2 regions of the Paenibacillus antri genome follow, and region 1 is predicted to be linked to the other one. Evidence: riboswitches for the same ligand, from Rfam matches in the RefSeq annotation. Region 1 holds a riboswitch; the other holds the start of a gene.
The links. Region 1 has a riboswitch for cobalamin ahead of nrdI (class Ib ribonucleoside-diphosphate reductase assembly flavoprotein NrdI). Riboswitches for the same ligand answer to the same signal wherever they lie in the genome.

Region 1 (7,480 bases):
TATTGCCAAGACGCGTTCCGCGAATGGCTGAAGCGGAAGTACGGCACGCTCGAGGCGCTGAACCATGCTTGGTGGAACGCGTTCTGGGCGCATACGATTACCGATTGGTCGCAAATTCAATCGCCCGCGCCGCACGGGGAGATGGCGGTGCACGGCATGAACGTCGATTGGCGGCGGTTCGTCACGGACCAGACGATCGACTTCTATCGGTGGGAGGAAGCGCCGCTGAAGGCGGCGAACCCCGCGCTGCCCGCGACCGCGAACATGATGGACTTGTTCGACGGCCTCGACTATTGGAAGTTCGCCGAAGCGGTGGACGTCGTCTCTTGGGACGCGTACCCGACTTGGCACGCCGAGGCGAGCGAGGCGCAGGTCGCCTCTTGGTTCGCGTTCAATCACGACCTGTTCCGTTCGCTCAAGGGCAAGCCGTTCATGCTGATGGAGAGCACGCCGAGCCTGACGAACTGGCAGCCGGTGAGCAAGCTGAAGCGGCCGGGCATGCATAAGCTGAGCTCGATGCAGGCGATCGCGCACGGCTCGGATACGGTCCAATACTTCCAGTGGCGCAAGAGCCGGGGCTCCAGCGAGAAGTTCCACGGCGCGGTCGTCGACCACGTCGGCCACGAGCATACGCGCGTCTTCCGCGACGTGACCGAGGTCGGCGAGACGCTCGAGAAGCTGTCGAGCGACGTGCTCGGCGCGGGCACGGACGCGCGCGTCGCGATCGTGTTCGACTGGGACAACCGCTGGGCGATTCGCGACGCGCAAGGTCCGCGCAACATGGGCGTCCACTACGAGCAGACGGTCGTGCAGCATTACCGCGCGTTCTGGGAGCTCGGCATCTCCGTCGACGTCGTGAGCCGCCACGCGGACTTGTCCGCATATAAGCTCGTCGTCGCGCCGATGATGTACATGCTCGACGATGCCGCGGGGCGCAAATTCGAAGCGTACGTGGAAGCGGGCGGCACGCTCGTAACGACGTATTGGAGCGGGATCGTGGACGAGAACGATCTATGCCATCTCGGCGGCTTCCCGGGGCCGCTGCGGAAGACGCTCGGCCTCTGGTCCGAGGAGCTCGAGGGCCTGCACCCGCACGACGCGAACGGCTTCGTCTACGACGGCGCGGCATACGAGTCGCATGAGCTGTGCGATCTGATCCACAGCGAAGGCGCCGAGGTGCTCGCGACGTACGAGAGCGACTTCTACGCCGGGCGCCCGGCGCTGACGGTGAACCGATTCGGCCGAGGCAAGGCGTATTATTTGGCGACGCGGGCGAAGGAGCCCTTCTACGAGCGGTTCTACGCGAAGCTGGCGGCGGAAGCGGGCGTGAAGCGCGTGCTGGGGACCGAGCTCCCGGCGGGCGTCACCGCGCAGGCGCGGACGGACGGAGAGAACGAGTACGTGTTCGTCATGAACTTCAGCGGCGCGCCGCAGACCGTCGCGCTTGACGCTCATGCGTACGTCGACTTGGAGACCGGCGCGTCCGTGACGGGCGAGCTGGCGCTGCCGACGAACGGGATTCGCATGCTGAAGCGATAGTGGAATCGAGGAGGTCTTCCCGAACGGGAGGCCTCTTTCTTGAAACGGGGAGGAACGGACATGGAAGGAAGAATCAGATATTCGTTCGACCGGGAGTGGCGGTTTGCGCTCGGCGACATCGCCGGCGCGGAGGCCGTCGCGTTCGAAGACGGTTCGTGGCGTACCGTGCATGCGCCTCACGACTGGAGCGCGGAAGGCGCGTTCGACGAGCATGCCCCTTCCGGCGGCGACGGCGGATATCTCCCGGGCGGCGTCGGCTGGTACCGTAAGTCGTTCGTCGCCGACGAGGCATGGATAGGCCGGAAGGCGACCGTCCAGTTCGACGGCGTCTATATGAACAGCGACGTCTGGGTGAACGGGGCGCATCTAGGGCGGTACCCGTTCGGCTACGGGAGCTTCGAGTACGACCTGACGCCGCATCTCGTCTTCGGCGGAACGAACGTCATTGCGGTCCGGGTCGACAACGGCGCACAGCCGAACTCGCGTTGGTATTCGGGCTCCGGCATCACGCGCCGCGTCTGGCTGCAGGCGACGGACCGGCTGCATATCGACCGGTTCGGCGTCTTCGTAACGACGCCGGACGTCTCGCCGGACGGGGCGACGGTCGCGGTCGCAACGCGCGTCGTCAACGACGGCGATCGAGCGGCGGAGGGGATCGTTCTGCGCGCGGAGGCGCTCGATGCGCGGGGCGCCGTAATTGCGTCCGTCGAGACGGTATCGGCGCCGATCGAAGCCGGAGCGACGCTGGAGCTGCGGCAGGAGCTTCGGCTGGAACGGCCGGCGCTGTGGTCCGTCGAAAACCCGCAGCTGTATACCCTTCGAACGACGCTCGTCCGCAGCGGCGAGACGGTAGACGCGGAGGAGACGACGTTCGGCGTGCGTTCCGCCGTGTTCGACCGCGACCGCGGGTTTCTGCTGAACGGCCGTCAGGTCAAAATCAACGGCGTCTGTCTGCATCACGACGGCGGGTGCGTCGGTGCGGCCGTGCCGGTGCGGGTGTGGGAGCGGAGATTGCAGCTGTTGAAGGAGATGGGCTGCAACGGCATTCGAATGAGCCATAACCCGCCCGATCCCGAGCTGCTCGACTTGTGCGACCGGATGGGCTTCCTCGTGATGGGCGAAGCGTTCGACGAGTGGACGATCACGAAGTGGAAGAACGGGCGCGCGGACGTCCACGGCTATGCCGAATATTTCGACGCGTGGGCGGAGCGCGATCTGACGACGATGCTCCGGCGCGACCGGAATCATCCGTCCGTCGTCATCTGGAGCGTCGGCAACGAAATTCCGGAGCAGCGGGAGCCGGACGGGCACGACGTCGCCCGTCGGCTGATCGACGTCTGCCGCCGCGAAGACCCGACGCGTCCCGTGACAGCGGCCTGCGACAACATCGAAGCGGAGCCGGTACCCGCGACGGAGGCGTTCCTCGAGACGCTTGACGTGGTGGGTTACAATTACGTCGGGCGCTGGCGCACGCGGACGGAGACGTTCTATAGCGAGGACCGGCACCGGTATCCGCACAGACGGGTCATCGGGACCGAAAATCCCGGCATCGTGTCCGTCCGAGGGGAGTATTCGTTGGAGCCGTCGACGGACGAGTGGTGGCGCGCTCCGTATCCGACGGCCATGATCGGGGTCGAACAGCTCTGGAAGTATACGCGGATGCACGACTTCGTCGCCGGCGACTTCATGTGGACGGGCATCGATTATATCGGCGAGACGAGATGGCCGAACAAGAACGCCAGCTTCGGCGTGATCGACACATGCGGATTTCCGAAGGACGGCTATTATTTCTACCAGAGCCAGTGGACGGACCGTCCGATGGCTCACCTGTTTCCGCATTGGAATTGGGCGGGGCAGGAAGGGCGGGTCCTCCCGGTCGTCTGCTACACGAATTGCGAGAGCGCGGAGTTGTTCGTGAACGGCAAGTCGTTCGGGGTCAAGTCGTATGAATTTCCCCGGCAAGGGATGACGAAGGAGTGGGCGCATTTCGAACGGCCGTACGTCCACGTCACGACGTCCGATCTGCATCTGACGTGGGACGTCCCGTACGAGCCGGGCACGCTGCGGCTCGTCGGGTATAGAGGAGGCGCGGTCGCCGTCGAGACGGAGGTCGCGACGACGGGGGAACCGGCGGCGATCCTGGTCGAAGCGGATCGCGCGACGATCGCGGCGGACGGCCGCGACGTCTGCCATGTGACGGTGCGCGTCGTCGACGAGGCGGGCAGAACCGTTCCGACCGCCGACGTGCAGCTCGCGTTCCGCGCGGAAGGCGCGGGAGCGCTGATCGGCGCCGACAACGGCAAGCCCGACTGCCATGAGCCTTATAAGTCGAACCGCCGCCGGACGTTCAACGGCTTGGCGCTGGCGATCGTGCAGTCGACGCTGGATGCGGGAGACGTTCGCGTCACGGTAGAGGCCGAAGGCTTAGGCTCGGCGAGCGTAGAGCTCGAAAGCGTGGCCGATATACGTATCTATGAAGCCCGAATCTAGCGAAGACGGAAGAGGAGCCGCCTCGAGCGGCTCCTCGTTTTTTTCGTTATCGACGTTGACAACCTCAATATATTGAGATAAATTAGTATCCAACATCTACATATTGTTTTTCGAATAGGTGTCTTACTTTCGAGCCGAAAGTAGACTTAATAGGGAAGCCCGGTGAAAATCCGGCGCGGTCCCGCCACTGTATGGAGGAGTGCGCTTCAATACGCCACTGGCCGGTATTCGGCCGGGAAGGCGAAGCGCATGACGATTCCGAGCCAGGAGACCTGCCTATTCTCGACAACCCCTACGGCAGATAGGAAGGTGTCCGACGTTTGCTTCGTTTGCAGCGTGCTTTTTTTTCGCATGAGCTGTCCTCAAAGCGTATTCGGCATCGCGTTCCTTGCCGGGTGCGCTTTTTTTTATGCAGGAGAGGAGCCCGATCGACGATGTTAGTGATGTTCGAATCCAGAACCGGCAACGTGCAGCGCTTCATTCGGAAGCTGCAGCTGCCGTCGCGCAAAATCCAGGACGAGCTGACGGTGGACGAGCCGTTCGTGCTGGTCACGTATACGACCGGGTTCGGCCAGCCGCCCGAGAAGGTCATGGCGTTCTTGAACAACAATTCCGCTTTCCTTCGCGGGGTGGCGGCCAGCGGCAATCGGAATTGGGGCGAGAGCTTCGCGAAGAGCGCGGACTCTATCTCCCGCGCGTTCGGCGTGCCGATCGTCTCGAAGTTCGAGCTGTCGGGCACGAGCCGCGACGTACAAACTTTTCTCACGGGGGTACAGCGACTTGCGACATATTGAGTTGAACAATCTGCTGATGCAGCGGGATCGGGAAGGCTTCTTCCGGCTGGAGCGGGATCGGGAAGCGGTCGCCGCCTTCATGGACGAGGTGGCGGGCAAGAGCGTCGTCTTCGCGACGACGAAAGAAAGAATGAAGCACTTGATCGAACGCGACTATTACGAGAACGTCTATGCGTCCTATACCGAAGAAGAAGTCGACGACGTCTATCGGATCGCGTATCGGTACGACTTTACGTTCCCTTCCTATATGGCGGCCAGTAAGTTCTACACCGATTACGCGCTCAAGAGCAACGACGGCACGAAATATTACGAGCATTACGCGGACAGGGTCGCCATGGTGGCGCTTCATCTGGGCCGCGGGAACGTCGACGTCGCTCGCGCGTTGACGAGCGCGATGATGGAGCAGCGGGTGCAGCCGGCGACGCCGACGTTCCTCAACGCGGGGAAGAGCCGGCGCGGCGAGATGGTGTCCTGCTTCCTGCTGGAGATGGACGACACGTTGAATTCGATCAACTACGTGCTCTCCACCTGCATGCAGCTGTCGAAGCTGGGCGGCGGCGTCGCGGTCAACCTGTCGAAGCTGCGGGGAAGAGGCGAGTCGATCAAAGGGGTGGAAGGCGCGGCCAAGGGAATCATGCCGGTGCTGAAGCTGATGGAGGACGCGTTCTCTTACGCCGATCAGATGGGGCAGCGGAAGGGGTCCGGGGCCGCGTACTACAACATTTTCGGCTGGGACGTTATGGAGTTCTTAGACAGCAAGAAAATTAACGCGGACGAAAAGACCCGGTTGAAGACGTTATCGATCGGGCTGATCGTGCCGCAGAAGTTTTACGACTTGGCGGAGCGCAACGAACCGCTTCATGTGTTCGCGCCTTACACCGTGTACAAAGCGTACGGCGCGCATCTCGACGATCTGGACGTCGACGCCATGTACGAGACGCTGCTGGCCGACGACCGCGTGAAGAAGAAGGTCGTTATGAGCGCCAGAGACATGCTCGTGAAGATCGCTTCGGTGCAGATGGAATCCGGTTATCCGTACATCATGAACAAGACGAACGCGAACCGAGGCCATGCGTTGAAGAACATCGGCAGCGTGCGGATGTCCAACTTATGCACCGAAATTTTCCAGCTGCAAGAGACGTCGGAAATCGGCGATTACGGCCAGCCCGATCTCATCCGCCGGGACATTAGCTGCAATCTCGCGTCGCTGAACATCGCGAACGTGATGGAGCTTCGCAAGATCCGGGAGTCGGTGCACGAGGGGATGACCGCCTTGACCGCCGTCAGCGATATGACGGCCATCGTGAACGCGCCGGGCGTCGCGAAGGCGAACCGCGAGCTGCACTCGGTCGGGTTAGGCGCCATGAACCTTCACGGGTATTTGGCGAAGCACAAGATCGCGTACGAAAGCGAAGAGGCGAAGGATTTCGTCCGGGCGTTCTTCATGGCGGTCAATTATTATTCGATCGAAAAGAGTATGTGGATCGCGCGGGACACCGGCCGGACGTTCCAGGGCTTCGAGCAATCCGAGTACGCGTCCGGCGCTTATTTCGCCCGCTATCGGGAGACGGACTACCGTCCGGCGACCCCGCGCGTCGCAGCGCTGTTCGAGGGCGTCGACCTGCCGACGCCGGACGATTGGAGGCGGCTCGAGGAAGAAGTCCAGCGGCATGGACTATACCACGCCTATCGTTTGGCCATCGCGCCGACGCAGAGCATCTCGTACGTGCAGAACGCGACGTCCAGCGTCATGCCGATCGTCGAGCTGATCGAAACGAGGACGTACGCCAACTCGACGACCTACTATCCGATGCCGTTCCTGCAGCCGGATAACGTTTTTTACTATAAGTCCGCCTATCAGATGAACCAGTTCAAGGTGCTCGACCTGATCGCCGAAATTCAAGCGCACGTCGATCAAGGCATCTCGACCGTACTGCACGTGAACAGCGACATTACGACGCGCGAGCTCGCCCGGTACTATATTTACGCGGCTCGCAAAGGGTTGAAGTCGCTGTATTATACGAGAACGAACCGATTGTCCGTGGAAGATTGCATCGCCTGCTCGGTATAAATCGCTAGATAGGAGAACCGCCATGGAAGCATTGCGCGCCGTCAATTGGAACCGGTCGGACGACGACTTTACGATTAACTTTTGGAATCAGAACATTATGCAATTTTGGACCGACGAGGAGATTCCGCTGTCGGACGACAAGATGTCGTGGCTGACGCTGTCGGACGAGCAGCGCGACGTCTATATGAAGGTGCTCGCAGGGTTAACGCTGCTGGACACGGTGCAGGGCGGCGTCGGCATGCCGAGGCTCGTCGAGCATGTCGACGGATTGCAGCGCAAAGCCGTCCTCAGCTTTATGGGGATGATGGAGCAAATCCACGCGAAGTCGTACAGCAGCATCTTCACGACGCTGGCGACGGGCGAAGAAATCGACCGCCTGTTTCGGTGGGTCGAACGGCATCCGTTACTGCAGCGGAAGGCGGAAACGGTGACGGCTTACTACAATTCTATTACGGATCGCAAAGGGTTGTACTTGGCGATGGCCGCCTCGGTGCTGCTTGAAAGCTATTTGTTTTACAGCGGCTTCTTCTATCCGCTCTACTTGGCGGGGCAAGGGAAGATGACGAGCAGCGGCGAAATCATCGAT
Region 2 (7,480 bases), on a different contig from region 1:
GGCGAGCAGATCGTCTCCGAGACGGCGTTCGCGCCGAAGACGCCGTCGCCGATGTTCCCGCCGTTCCTCAAGGCTCCGTTCCGGCTCGATATGTTCGTATGCCCGCACTGCTTCACGGTGCATCAACGGCTGAGCTCGAAAGACAAGGCGGCGCTCGTCCGCCGTCTCGGCGAAGAGCAGGACTGATTCCCGGCTCGCGCGCGGCTTCTGCGGGCCCCCTCTTTTTTCCAAGACGTTTCCGTTCCGCGAATTTGGGCAACCTACGTGGAAGCTACGCGCAAGGGAACGAAACAAGGGGAACAAAGGGGTACGAACCATGCCGCAAAAGCTGGAGCGCTCGGGAGGCCGTCTCGACGGCCAAACTCGGCTTCTACTTCTCGTCAACGCTTTGTTTGCATGCGCCAACGCGCTATCCGGAGCCTTCGTCAACGTCTATCTGTGGAAGGCCAAACAAGATTTCGCGATGATCGGTTGGTTCGCGCTGTCTCACCAAATCGTGATGGCGACGATGTTCGTCGTGATCGGCAAGTGGGTGAAAGAACGCAACAAGATGAATTCGCTGCGGCTCGGCGTCGCGCTCGCGGCGATCTTCTACTTGCTCGTGCTGCTGCTCGGCAAGAGCGCGGCGCAGTGGGTCGTCTTGCTCGGGGGCGTACAGGGCATGTCTTCGGCGTTCTTCTGGCTCGCCTTCAACGTCGTGTATTTCGAGGTGACCGATCGCGATAACCGAGACCGCTTCAACGGCTGGGCCGGACTGCTCGGCTCCGCCGTCGGCATGGCCGCGCCGTGGATTTCGGGCTTCCTCATCACGAGGATGCCGGACACGACCGGCTACCGTCTCATCTTCTCGATCTCGCTCGGCGTGTTCGTCGTCGGCGCGTTCGTCAGCTTCTTCCTGAAGAAGCGCCCGGTGCAGCAAAACTATGAATGGCTGTACGGCATCAAGCAGCTCCGACAGCAGGGCAACGGGTGGCGGAGCGCTTACCCGGCGCTGTTCGCGCAGGGCGTAAGGGAAGGCGTCTTCGGCTTCTTGATCGGCCTGATGGTGTATATCGCGACGAAGAACGAGCTGCAGCTCGGCAATTACGCGCTGATTACGTCGGCCGTGTCGCTCGTCGCCTTCTTCTTGGCGGGGAGGCTCGTCAAGCCGGGGCGGCGGTCGATCCCGATGCTCGCGGGGGCGCTCGCCATGACGCTGATCATCTTGCCGTTCTTCTGGCAGGTGAACTACACGACGCTGATCGTCTTCGGGATCGTGGTCGCCCTGTTTTACCCGCTGTACTCGATTCCGATCACGTCGACGATCTTCGATATGATCGGCGCGAACACGGAGAGCGCGGAGCACAGGGTCGAATACGTCGTGCTGCGGGAGACGGCGCTCAATATGGGGCGGATTCTAGGTACGATCGCGTTCATCGCGGTCGTATCCTTCACGAAGGAGCCGACGCATATTACGACGTTAATGTTGATTTTGGGGGCGGCGCCGATCTTCTCGTGGTTTTTCATTCGGAAGCATCTGGCCGAAGGCGGGCGCTGAGCGCCCTTTTTTTATCGCATGGTTGCATAAAAATACGTTCGTGCGTATAATTATGAATATGGTCATACGAAAGATGAAAGGCGGCGGGTCGAAGTGAAAATCGCATTCGAAATCAAAGTCCCCGAGGCGGAAGCGTTCTTCGGTTTGATGAACGAAGCGGCGGACGCGAACGCGCGGTACGAGGCGCTGCTGAGCGCCGGTCCGAACGTGATCGCGGCCTACGACGGGGAGAAGCTGGTCGGTGTCGGCGCCGGAGGCGACGTGACGGTGCATCCGGCGTATCTACGGCGCGACATCGAGCACAATATGAAGAAATTGGTCCGTTGGTAACGGCATAACGCGGCGAAACTCCCGAGAACGGGAGTTTTTTTGTTTTGCAGGAAGGACCTCGCTTCGGGTAATATGGAAGGTATCTTCAAAAATTCAAAAGTCGATTGACGACCAGGGGGGAACGCAACACATGACGGAGCTTCAATTGAGGATTCTCGAACTGTTGAAAGAGGATTCCAGGCGCGATGCCGCGCTGCTCGCCACGATGTTGGACGAAAGCGAGGAGACGATTCGAGCGGCGATCCGCGAGATGGAAGACAACAACGTCATCGTGAAATACGCGACGGTCGTCAATTGGTCCAAGGTCGATCAAGAGAAGGTTACCGCGCTCATCGAAGTGCAAATCACGCCGGAGCGCGGACACGGCTTCGACGCGATCGCGGAGCGCATTTATTTATATCCGGAGGTCAAGAGCGTGTATTTGATGTCGGGCGCCTACGATCTGCAGGTCGAGATCGAAGGGAAGAGCCTGCGCGAGATCGCTTCGTTCGTCTCCAATAAGCTGTCTACGCTCGAGCGCGTGCTCTCGACGAAGACGTTTTTCATCTTGAAAAAATACAAACAGGACGGCATCATATTCGAGGGCCGCGAAGGCGATCACCGAATGGTCGTGTCGCCGTAATTATAGGAGGTGCGCGCCATGAAACGGTATTTGACTCCGTTCGTGCAGGCGATCCCTCCGTCGGGGATACGCAAATTTTTCGATTTGGTCAGCGGCAGCAAAGACATCATCTCCCTCGGCGTCGGGGAGCCGGATTTCGTGACGCCGTGGCGGTTCCGCGACGCGGCCGTCAACGGTCTCGAGCAAGGACGCACGACGTATACGCATAACGCCGGCCTCCCGGAGCTCCGCGAGGCGATCGCCGAGTATCTTTATAATCAATTCGCCGTGAAATACGAGCCGAGAGACGAGGTGCTCGTCACGGTCGGCGGCAGCGAAGCGATCGATCTGGCGCTGCGGGCGCTCGTGTCGCCCGGCGACGAAGTGCTCGTGCCGGAGCCGTGCTACGTGTCGTATTCGCCGATCACGGCGATCGGCGGCGGCATCCCGGTCGGCATCGAGACGTTCGCGAAGGACCAGTTCAAGCTGCGCGCGGATTCGCTGAAGGCGGCGATTACGCCGCGGACGAAGGTGCTGATCCTCAGCTACCCGAGCAACCCGACCGGAGGCATCATGACGCGCGAGGACTACGAGCCGATCGCGAAGCTCGTGGAGGAGCACGATCTCATCGTCATCTCCGACGAAATCTACGCCGAGCTGTCGTACGACGGCAAGCATTGCAGCTTCGCGTCCTTGCCGGGCATGCGGGACCGCACGATCCTCGTGAGCGGCTTCTCGAAGGCGTTCGCGATGACCGGCTGGCGCATGGGGTACGCGTGCGGCCACCCGGACATTATCGGCGCGATGCTGAAGATCCACCAGTATACGGTCATGTGCGCGCCCGTCATGGGGCAGCTGGCGGCGATCGAAGCGCTGAAGAACGGCATGGAAGAGAAGGATCGGATGGTCGAGTCGTATAACCAGCGCCGCCGTCTCGTCGTGAAGGGCTTCCGCGACATCGGCCTCGACATTCACGAACCGCACGGGGCGTTCTATGCGTTCCCGTCGATCGCGAAGACCGGCCTCTCGTCGGAGGAGTTCGCGCAGCGGCTGCTCGTCGAAGGCAAGGTCGCCGCGGTGCCGGGCCATGTGTTCGGCCTCGGCGGGGAAGGCTTCCTGCGCTGCTCGTACGCGACGTCGGTCGCGAATTTGACCGAGGCGATCGACCGGATCGGCGCGTTCGTGCATACGCTGAGAGCGACGCAGAACGCGTAAAGCGAGATCGGTTTGTCGAAAGACGTTGAAAATTGTATTGTCAGGCGGAACCATTTTCCCTATAATCGTCTTTATGAGATGAGCAACACCTGAATTGAATTGCTTGATTTACGTTCTTGGGTCCTTGTTCGCGCACGCAGCGCGGGCAAGGTGAAAAGGGAAGCCGGTGCGAGTCCGGCGCGGTCCCGCCACTGTAACTTGGGGATGCGTTTCGATATGCCACTGTTTCGCGAACGACAAGCGGAATGGGAAGGCGAAGCGCGTCATTCAACCCATAAGCCAGGAGACCTGCCTAAGAGCGATTGCTGACAACTCCTTCGAGGAAAAGGATGCGGCTCGACGCAGGACGCCAAGCGTACGCTTGGTCGCGCGTTCCTGAACTCGTTGTGCCAGCCTTCCGTTTCTATTCGAGACGGAAGGCTTTTCTTTTTTTTGTCATTCGGCAAGCAAGCGGCGGTGCGATTCTCTCTCATAGAAAAACAACAGGGTCGAGGAGAGGTTATCGGTATGTGGAAGCGTTGGTTAACAGGGTTGTTGTCGGTCGTATTGGCGGTCGCGCTGGCGGCGTGCGGAGGCAATGCCGGGGAGACGGCGCCGCCGGCGGCGGAACCGGCTCCGCAAGGCGAGGAGTCTCCTGCGGAGGCGCCGGCGGAATCGTCCGCGGAGGCGGCGTATCCGCTGACGGTGACGGACGCGTCGGGAACGGACGTCGTGTTCGAGAAGGCGCCGGAGCGGATCGTCTCCATCGCGCCGAGCGAGACGGAGGTGCTGTTCGCGGTCGGCGCGGGCGCGAACGTCGTCGGCGTCGACGATTGGAGCGACTTCCCGGCGGACGTCGAAGGGCTGCCGCGCGTCGGCGGGCTCGAAGCGAACGTCGAGGCGATTCTCGAGCTGGAGCCGGACGTCGTCTTCGCGGGTTGGTCGATGAGCGCGGCGACGATCGAGGAGCTGCGGAAGCTCGGGCTGACGGTGTACGCGTTCGAGACGCAGACGCTGGACGAAGCGATCGCGCATATCCGCGAGGTGGGCAAGATCGTAGACAACGCGGCGGAGGCGGAAGCGGTCGCGGTCAAGATGGAAGCCGACCGGCAGAAGGTCGTCGACGCGGTCGCGGGGCTGACCGACGCGGAGAAGAAGAAGGTGTACGTCGAATTTTCCCCGGGCTGGACGGTCGGCAAGGGCGAATTCATGGACGAGCTGTTGACGTTGGCCGGCGGAGTGAACGTCGCCGATCAGCCCGGCTGGTACGAGATCAGCGAGGAGAACATTATCGAGGCGAATCCGGAAGTGATCTTGTATAGCGCCGGAGTAGAAGGATTGGAAGGCATCATTACGGGACGAGCCGGGTGGAGCAAAATCGACGCGCTCGCGAACGGTCAGATGTTTGCGATCGACGACAACCTGATCTCGCGTCCGGGACCGCGCCTCACGGAAGCGCTCCTCGAGGTCGCGAAGGCGCTCTATCCGGAACGGATCGGACAATAATATGAGGCGAAAGCTGATCGGATGGGGAGGAGCGGGAGCGCTGCTCCTCCTTCTGTCTCTCGTCGTCAGCGTATCGCTCGGTTCGGCTTCCACGCTCGGCGTCGGCACGGTGTGGCGCGTCTTGGTCGGCGCGCTGCCGGGAATCGGCGGGCTCGTGGAACCGACGTGGTCCGTCGCTCACGAGCAGATCGTTCTGCAGGTGCGGCTGCCCCGCATCGCGCTCGGCATGCTCGTCGGCGCGGCGCTCGCGACGGCGGGCGCGGGCTTCCAGGGCGTGCTGCGCAATCCGCTCGCCGATCCGTTCACGCTCGGGGTCGCCTCGGGCGCGTCGGTCGGCGCAGCGTTCCTCATCTTGACGAACGCGCAGTTTCTCTTCGGCTTCGCGACGATCCCCGTCGTCGCGTTCTGCACCGGCATGGCGACGCTGTGCGCGGTGTACCTGCTGGCGCGGGTCGACGGCGGCATGCGGCGGGAGACGCTCATCCTCGCCGGAGTCGTGCTGAGCGCGTTCCTCGGCGCGGTCGTCTCCTTCATGGTGTCGCTGTCCGACGACGTCGTCAACCAGATCGTCTTCTGGCTGATGGGCAGCCTCACGCTGCGCGGTTGGCCGTATTCCGCGGCCGTCGCGCCGTACGTCGCCGTCGGCGTCGTCGTCTTATGCGCGTACGCCCGGACGCTCAACTTGTTCGAGCTGGGCGAGCGAAGCGCCGCCCACCTCGGGGTGCGGGTCGAGCGGACGCGTTGGATCGTGCTCGCGGTGTCGACGCTCATGACGGCCGCCGCCGTATCGGTCACCGGCGTCATCGGCTTCGTCGGCCTCGTCGTTCCGCATATGATCCGGCTGCTGTTCGGCTCGGATTACCGGTTGATCGTGCCGCTGTCGGCGATCGGCGGCGCGGCGTTCGTCGTCTGGGCGGACACGCTCGCCCGGATGGCGCTCGCCCCGACGGAAATCCCGCTCGGCGTCGTGACGGCGTTCCTCGGCGCGCCGTTCTTCTTGTATTTGTTGACCCGGCACAAAAAGACGATAGGAGGCGGCTAGATGATTCGAGCGACGAATGTCAGCAAACGCTACGACAGTGCGCCGGTCTTGTCCGACGTTAGCTTCCAGGTTCGCGAGGGCGAGTTTTTCGGCATTCTCGGCCCGAACGGCAGCGGCAAGACGACGCTGCTGAAGCTGCTGTCCGGGCTCGAGCGTCCCGACGCCGGAGAGGCGTCGATCGGCGATCGCCCGGCGTTCGAATATAAGCGCAAAGAGCTGGCGCGTCTGCTCGCCGTGCTGCAGCAGGACGCGCTGCCTCCGGTCGGCTTTTCCGTGCGGGACGTGGTGGAGATGGGGCGGTATCCGTACCAAAACTGGCTAGGGGAAGAGCGCGGCGCCGACGCATCGGTCGTCGACTCGGTGCTCGATTGCATGGGACTGACGGCGCTGGCGGAGCGGTCGGTGGACCGGCTCAGCGGCGGCGAACGCCAGCGGGTCGCTTTGGCGAAAGCGATGGCGCAGCAGCCGAAGGCGCTGCTGCTCGACGAGCCGACGACGTACCTCGATATCGGATATCAGATTCAATTGATGGACCTCATCCGCATGTGGCAGAAGGATTCGTCGCTGACGGTCGTGGCGGTGCTTCACGACTTGAACCTGGCGGCGATGTACTGCGACCGTCTCCTGCTGATGGATCGGGGCCGCGCGGTCTGCTGCGGTTCGCCGCGGGAGGTGCTGACGCCCGGGCGCATCCGGGCCGTCTACGGCGCGAACGCCACCGTGCTGGCGCACCCGACGAACGGCGCGCCGCAGGTGCTGCTCGAATCGGGCGTTCCGGCGGCGACAAGCGCGTCGGCTTCGGGTATAATAAGCTAAATTTGGTAACGGACGAATTTGGTAACGGAAGAAACAGGGGACGGAGATGCACATGGACGATAAGTGGCTTACACGCGTCTGCCGTTCGATCGAACCGCTTCGCGAAGAGGCGATGGCGGCCGCGCGGGAGCGGCTCGATTCGCTCACGAAGCCGCCGGGCAGCTTAGGCGCGCTGGAACGGCTCGCGGAACGGCTCTCCGGCATCGCGGGGGCGATGCCGCCGCCGCTCGGGAAGAAGGTCGTCGTCGTCATGGCGGGCGATCACGGCGTCTGCGAGGAAGGCGTCAGCGCCTTCCCGCAAGCGGTGACGGAGCAGATGGTGTTGAATTTCTTGCGCGGGGGCGCCGCGGTCAACGTGTTCGCGAAGCACGCGGGCGCCGACGTCGTCTGCGTCGACATGGGCGTCGCGGCGACGATCGACCATCCCGGCCTGGTCGCTTCGAAGATCGCGCCG

Region 2: linked by a shared signal. The riboswitch ahead of FE782_RS15265 (ABC transporter substrate-binding protein) and the one ahead of nrdI (class Ib ribonucleoside-diphosphate reductase assembly flavoprotein NrdI) in region 1 are both predicted to bind cobalamin.

What each region holds. Positions count from the first base shown of each region.
Region 1 covers NZ_VCIW01000010.1:125,154-132,633, forward strand. Annotated here, with positions in the region: gene FE782_RS16160 (beta-galactosidase) at 1-1,539, shown strand, start outside; gene FE782_RS16165 (glycoside hydrolase family 2 TIM barrel-domain containing protein) at 1,600-4,029, shown strand; cobalamin riboswitch at 4,129-4,323, shown strand; gene nrdI (class Ib ribonucleoside-diphosphate reductase assembly flavoprotein NrdI) at 4,464-4,823, shown strand; gene nrdE (class 1b ribonucleoside-diphosphate reductase subunit alpha) at 4,810-6,894, shown strand; gene nrdF (class 1b ribonucleoside-diphosphate reductase subunit beta) at 6,917-7,480, shown strand, end outside.
Region 2 covers NZ_VCIW01000009.1:145,245-152,724, forward strand. Annotated here, with positions in the region: gene FE782_RS15240 (hypothetical protein) at 1-186, shown strand, start outside; gene FE782_RS15245 (MFS transporter) at 317-1,537, shown strand; gene FE782_RS15250 (hypothetical protein) at 1,631-1,867, shown strand; gene FE782_RS15255 (Lrp/AsnC family transcriptional regulator) at 1,998-2,489, shown strand; gene FE782_RS15260 (aminotransferase class I/II-fold pyridoxal phosphate-dependent enzyme) at 2,508-3,683, shown strand; cobalamin riboswitch at 3,785-3,993, shown strand; gene FE782_RS15265 (ABC transporter substrate-binding protein) at 4,191-5,168, shown strand; gene FE782_RS15270 (FecCD family ABC transporter permease) at 5,170-6,210, shown strand; gene FE782_RS15275 (heme ABC transporter ATP-binding protein) at 6,211-7,026, shown strand; gene cobT (nicotinate-nucleotide--dimethylbenzimidazole phosphoribosyltransferase) at 7,079-7,480, shown strand, end outside.